One region of the Exiguobacterium oxidotolerans JCM 12280 genome, then DNA from elsewhere that is predicted to be linked to it. Evidence: riboswitches for the same ligand, from Rfam matches in the RefSeq annotation. Region 1 holds a riboswitch; each other region holds the start of a gene.

What was found. Region 1 has a riboswitch for S-adenosylmethionine ahead of P403_RS0105425 (methionine ABC transporter ATP-binding protein). Riboswitches for the same ligand answer to the same signal wherever they lie in the genome.
Region 2: another riboswitch for S-adenosylmethionine. It lies ahead of metK (methionine adenosyltransferase); the one in region 1 lies ahead of P403_RS0105425 (methionine ABC transporter ATP-binding protein).
Region 3: another riboswitch for S-adenosylmethionine. It lies ahead of P403_RS0107495 (LLM class flavin-dependent oxidoreductase); the one in region 1 lies ahead of P403_RS0105425 (methionine ABC transporter ATP-binding protein).

The regions. Positions count from the first base shown of each region.
Region 1 is NZ_JNIS01000001.1:1,060,643-1,062,910, forward strand. Features, by position in the region: gene P403_RS0105420 (aminotransferase class I/II-fold pyridoxal phosphate-dependent enzyme) at 1-934, shown strand, start outside; SAM riboswitch class I at 997-1,103, shown strand; gene P403_RS0105425 (methionine ABC transporter ATP-binding protein) at 1,187-2,200, shown strand; gene P403_RS0105430 (methionine ABC transporter permease) at 2,190-2,268, shown strand, end outside.
Region 2 is NZ_JNIS01000001.1:812,540-814,807, reverse strand. Features, by position in the region: gene pckA (phosphoenolpyruvate carboxykinase (ATP)) at 1-923, opposite strand, end outside; SAM riboswitch class I at 1,156-1,282, shown strand; gene metK (methionine adenosyltransferase) at 1,411-2,268, shown strand, end outside.
Region 3 is NZ_JNIS01000001.1:1,473,660-1,475,927, reverse strand. Features, by position in the region: gene P403_RS0107500 (DUF975 family protein) at 1-518, shown strand, start outside; SAM riboswitch class I at 710-814, shown strand; gene P403_RS0107495 (LLM class flavin-dependent oxidoreductase) at 887-1,945, shown strand; gene P403_RS0107490 (ATP-grasp domain-containing protein) at 1,942-2,268, shown strand, end outside.

The DNA.
Region 1 (2,268 bases):
ATCAGAATTTGGCGTGTCGATTGATCCGGCGACAGAAGTCGCGATTTTGCTCGGAAGTAAGGCCGGCATCGTCGCCCTTCCGCAGACGATCGTCAATCCCGGTGAAGGGGTCATCGTCCCGGATCCCGGTTACCCGGATTACTTATCGGGCGCAGCACTTGCCGGTGCGTATCCGATCACGCTGCCACTTCTCGCTGAAAATAGCTTTTTGCCTGACTATAACTTACTCGATTCGCTTGACGTCGAACGAGCCCGGATGTTGTTCCTCAACTACCCAAGCAATCCGACCGGTGCGACAGCGACAGCGGAAGCCTTTGAACAGACGGTCGCGTTCGCTGATGCACATGACATTTGCGTCGTCCATGACTTAGCGTACGGCGGGATCAGTTTCGATGGTCCGACGCGGAGTTTCCTCCAAACGGAAGGCGCTAAGAATGTCGGGATTGAGTTATTTTCACTCTCTAAACGGTTCAACATGTCCGGCTTCCGGATTGCCTTTGCAATCGGTAATCCGTCCGTCATCGCGAGCATCGAAACATACCAGGAACACCTTTACGTCAGTGCCTTCACACCGATCCAGCATGCAGCGACGGTCGCACTTTCAAGCGATCAGACATGTGTCCGTGAACTGAGCGCCTTGTATGAGACGCGACGTGATGCGTTGTTCGGTGCATTAAACGAAATCGGCTGGGCAGGACCGGTTCCGGGTGGTTCGTTTTTCGTCTGGCTGCCGGTCCCGTCCGGCTTCACGTCCCAAAGCTTCACCGATCACCTGCTCGACGAAGCGCACGTCGCCGTGACACCGGGTCACTTCTTCGGTACGTATGGTGAAGGTTACGTCCGGATCAGTTTGATTGCCGATGTCGACCGGCTCGTCGAGGCTGTCAAACGAATCGGGACCCTACAGCTCTTCCAAACCGCCGTTGCCGAATAATTCTGAAAAAACGTTTGACAGATGGGAATCATTTCCGTTAAAGTAAATCCCAACAGCATAGCTACTTATCGAGAGCGACCGAGGGATTAGGCCCAACGACGTCCGGCAACCACCAGTAATGGAACGGTGCCACATCCTACAGAACTTCTTTTGTTCTGAGAGATAAGTTACGAAACTCTACACTTCGTCGCTTTTTTCTGGTTGCTCTCTAACTGGAAAAAAGCGATTTTTTTGTATAGGGAGGGAAACATCATGATTGAGTTCGCGCAGATCACAAAACAATTTGTCCGTGACCGCACACCGATTTTTGCGTTAAACGATGTCAACTTAACGATCGAACAAGGTGAAATCTTCGGCATCATCGGTGAATCCGGGGCTGGAAAAAGTACACTCTTACGGTTGATTAACGGACTTGAGACACCGACGAGCGGTACGGTCATCGTAGACGGAACGAACCTATCACGTGTCTCGAAAACATCTCTCCGGAAGCTCCGCCTCCGGGTCGGCATGATCTTTCAACATTTCCAACTGATCCAGTCCCGCACCGTTGCTGATAATATCGCGTTCGCCTTAAAGGCAGCCGGTGTCAAGAGAGCGGAGTTCCCGAAACGGATCCAGGAATTGACGGCACTCGTCGGACTCGAAGGATTCGAGACGAACTATCCGAGCCAACTCAGTGGTGGACAAAAACAACGCGTCGGCATCGCACGAGCGCTCGCCAACAATCCGAGCGTCTTACTCTGTGACGAAGCGACATCAGCGCTCGATCCCGTGACGACACTCCAGATTCTCGATTTACTGAAAGATTTAAACGCCCGACTCGGTTTGACGATCATCCTCATCACCCACGAAATCGACGTCGTTAAACAAATTTGTCACCGCGTTGCCGTCATGGCGCACGGGGAAGTCGTCGAAGTTGCTTCGACTTACGCTATATTTAGTCAAGCCGAGCATCCGGTCACAAAACATTACGTCGATACGGCACTTCAAATCGAGTTACCGGAACGGATTTTACGGGCGGCCCCCGGCAAAATCATTCGACTTCAGTTCACGGGTGAAAAAACAGGTGAGAGTACCTTATCTGAAGCCATCAAACAATTCGATATCGCAGTCAGCATCCTGCATGGGAAGGTCGACTACATCCAGGACGTTGCGTTTGGCGTCTTAATCGTCAGTTTGACGGGACCGACGCTGCACGTGAATCGTGCCTTAACCTGGCTCGAGGGACAGTTACATGCAATCGAGGTGATTCAAGATGTCGCTTGACCGGTTTACGACAATGCTCCCTGACTTAACGAAAGCGCTCGGAGAGACGGCCTTCATGGTCGGTATTT
Region 2 (2,268 bases), 250 kb from region 1:
GACGTATCATCATAGTCAGGAATTCGTGCATCATCGAGGACGACGTTTTCGAGGACAGTGCCAAAACGAATCGCATCAAAGATTTGTGGTTCTTTTTCGCGCGATAAGTTGACCGTTTTTGCGTAACAGCCCCCTTCGATATTGAAGACGCCGTCGTTGGACCACCCGTGCTCATCGTCACCAATCAATTGACGACTGTCGTCAGCAGACAGTGTGGTCTTACCAGTACCGGATAATCCGAAGAATAAGGCGACGTCACCCTCATGTCCGACGTTAGCCGAGCAATGCATCGATAAGACGTCTCGTTGAGGTAAAAGGTAGTTCATGACAGAGAAAATCGATTTTTTGATTTCGCCCGCATATTCCGTTCCACCGATTAAGACAATCCGATGTTCGAATGACATGGCGATGAACGTTTCGGAATTCGTTCCATCGACTTTCGGATCTGCTTTGAAGTGAGGCGCATAAATAACCGTGAAAGGCTCAAAAGCAGCTTCTGTCGGATATTCACGCAAAAACAGTTGTTTTGCAAACAAATTATGCCAAGCATATTGTGTCACGATCCGAACCGGAAGGGTAAAATGAGTGTCTGCACCAGCAGCAGCTTCTGTGTAGTAGAGCTGATCTGCTTCATTCATGTAGCGAAGAACTTTTTGTAACAGTTGCTCGAAGTTGTCTGCTTCCATCGGTTGATTGACATGACCCCAATCGATATGTGACTCGCATGACTGATCGCGAACAATGAACTTGTCTTTAGGTGAACGACCTGTAAATTTCCCCGTTTCTACAGACAGAGCGCCATTTTCAGCAAGAACCCCTTCTTCGTTATGAATTGCATGTTCGACTAGCTCAGCAACAGATAGTTGTTTGAACACATGCTCCTTCTTGAGTAGCTCTTCGATATTCAGGACCGTCATCGGCATCCTGACCCCACCTTTCCCCTACGTTGGTTTAGCTCTGGCATTTAGTATGACACATTTATTATATATGACATACTAAAGGATGAGCAATCCTTTTTTAGCGCTGATTTCTATTTTTCTGGAAACGCTTTCAGCATTAACAGTTTAACATCTCTTCCGAAAAGTTTCGACTAGAAATTAAAACGTAGCTTGACAGAGTGGTCACAACTTTATATCATGTAATTCGTAACGGATACTCTTATTCTGAGCAGGTGGAGGGAACAAGGCCCGAAGAAACCCGGCAACCGTCCTACATTAAGAATTCTATTAATGAAGGAAAAGGTGCTCTCCTGAAGCGAAGTAAACACTTCGAACGATAAGAGGGTAAAGGAAGAACGCACAACCTTTCCCTGACCATTTTTTGGACATGGAGAGGTTTTTTTCATTTTACCGTCCCACTCAACTAGGGGAAATGAGTACACCGTCAAATTCTTTTTTGGGAGGGTCAAACATGACAAACCTTAATCGCCGGCTATTTACGTCGGAGTCAGTTACTGAAGGTCACCCGGATAAAATCTGTGACCAAATCTCAGATTCTATCTTAGATGCAATCCTCGCAGCCGATCCGAATGCTCGTGTCGCTGCTGAAACATCTGTCACGACAGGACTCGTCCTCGTCGCAGGTGAAATCACGACATCGACTTATGTCGATATCCCGAAAGTCGTTCGCGAAACAATTCGTGAGATTGGCTATACACGCGCTAAATATGGTTTCGATGCAGACACTTGTGCTGTATTGACTTCAATCGATGAGCAATCAGCAGATATCGCTCTCGGTGTTGACCAAGCGCTTGAAGCACGCGAAGGTAGCATGTCAGATGAAGAAATCGATGCAATCGGTGCAGGGGACCAAGGTCTCATGTTCGGTTATGCAACGAAAGAAACGCCTGAATTGATGCCACTTCCGATTTCACTTTCACACAAACTTGCTCGTCGTCTCGCAGAAGTCCGTAAAACTGGACAACTTGACTACCTCCGTCCGGATGGTAAGACGCAAGTAACTGTAGAATACAATGAGAATAACGAACCGGTTCGTGTCGATACAATCGTCATCTCAACACAACATGCAGAAGAAGTGACGCTTGAGCAAATCCAAGCAGACCTGAAAGAGCATGTCATCGTACCTGTGATTCCATCAGAATACATCGATGCGGAAACAAAGTTCTTCATTAACCCGACAGGTCGCTTCGTCATCGGTGGACCACAAGGTGATGCAGGATTAACTGGACGTAAAATCATCGTTGATACGTATGGTGGCTATGCACGTCATGGCGGCGGCGCATTCTCTGGTAAAGATCCAACAAAAGTT
Region 3 (2,268 bases), 410 kb from region 1:
TACTCTTGTCGATTGTCACGCTCCCAATTGCGATTGGTTGGTCATGGCTTGCACTATCTGTCGCCCGGGACGAAGAGACGAAAATCGCCGACTTGTTTGAGCCGTACAAAATGTTTCTGAAAGCCGTTGGTCTTGCGATCGTTCAGACGATTTTCTTAGGGCTCTGGTTCTTGCTGTTCATCATTCCGGGAATCATCAAGTCATTTTCGTACATGCTGACGTACTACATTTTGCGCGACGAACCGTCAATCGGCATTCTCGATGCGATTACACGTTCACGCCAAATGATGGATGGCCATAAAAAAGAGGCATTTTTCCTTGTCCTTTCGTTCATCGGCTGGTTCTTGCTCGGAATCATTACGCTCGGAATCGGTTTCCTCTGGATTGGCCCGTACTTCAGCGTCACAATCGCGAAGTTCTACGATCGCGTGCGTGGGGAAGAAGTTTCGACGACTGGTCACCGGACAGCCATGATGGATGCAAATCACAATGACCCACCGTTCGTATCACCAGAATGAATTGATTTTGAACAGCACCATATAAAGCAGGGATTGCCATCTTAAACCGATGTGCAATCCCTGTTTTTAGATTCTAGACAAAGAAGTATCAAGAAACAGAGTGATTTTCCAAATGTTTTTTTAATTCCGATAGGAAAAGAAGGTTTAAAGGTTGCTTTACTCCGCTAAAAGATGTACGCTAACTTCAATCATTCTTATCACGAGAAGTCGAGGGACTGGCCCGACGACACTTCAGCAACCCCGCATGAGCGGAAGGTGCTACTTCCAAAAGGAATTCATTCCTTTGAAGATAAGAGCCGACAGTAGACATTCGTCGCTCTTTTCTAAACGAAAAGAGCGATTTTTTATGCAAAAAGGGGGCACGGGGGATGGAATACGGATTTTGGCTACCAATCTTCGGAGGTTGGTTACGGAACGTCGAGGATGAACAAATGCCGGCGACATTCGATTATGCGAAACACGTCGCACAGACGGCAGAACGGATTGGCTTTTCGACGACATTGATTGCAGAATTGAATTTAAACGACATCAAAGGAATAGCCGAACCGAGTCTTGAGGCGTGGACGACAGCAGCAGCCATCGCGGCAACAACGGAACGGTTGGAAATCATGACAGCCGTCCGACCCGGTTTTCATAATCCGGCAACAACAGCAAAGATGGCGGCAAACATTGATCAATTGAGTAATGGACGGTTCACGCTCAACGTCGTTTCGGCCTGGTGGGAGGAAGAAGCCCGTCAGTACAATGGGATTTTTACAGCCCATGACGAACGGTATGCCCGAACGGAAGAATTCGTGACGGTCATGAAAGGATTATGGGCGGACGCATCACCCTACAGTTTTGACGGGGACTACTATCAGCTGGAACGGGCAGAGCTTCACCCGAAACCCGTTCAGCGTCCCGGTATCAAGCTGTACGCCGGTGGTGAGAGCGAGACGGGGAAACAGACAATCGTCAATCACTGTGATGCCTATGTCATGCACGGAGGAACAGTCGATGAAGTCGCGACGAAGATTACGGATATGAAAACCCGCCGCGCGGCGACCGGGAAGCAGCCGCTTGCGAGTTTCGGACTGGCGGCTTATATCATCTGTCGCGAGACGGAAGCAGCAGCGCTCGAAGAATGGCGCCGGATTACGGACGTGAAAGAAGACGGTGCCGGATACGCCGGGTATGACGACTTCGTCAGTAAATCGCAACTCGAACAACAGGTCAAACGAAATGACTATTCCGTCTCAAACCGTGGCTTGCGTCCGAACCTGATTGGGACGCCGGATCAAATCGCAGAACGGATTCTTGAATTTGAAGCGGTCGGCGTGACATTGCTCTTGCTTCAATTTTCTCCCCAACTCGAAGAAATGGAACGCTTTGCCCGCGAGGTCATGCCACGTGTCGAAGCGAAACGAAAGGTAGGTCAACTAAAATGACGAAAATTCATATTTTACACGAAAATCAGGAATGGACGGATCATTTAATCAAGCGACTCGAGGAACTCAACTTACCGTATGAACAGTGGCACCTCAACGAAGGCATCGTTCCACTTGATGAAACACCACCAGAGGGCGTTTTTTACAGCCGGATGAGTGCCTCGTCCCATACACGGGGGCACCGCTATGCACCAGAATTGACGGAAGGGGTCCTCGCTTGGCTCGAAGAACATGATCGGACGGTTTTCAACGGAAGCCGTGCGTTACGACTTGAAGTCAGTAAGGTTAACCAGTACACCGCCTTACGCAAAGCAGGTATCCGT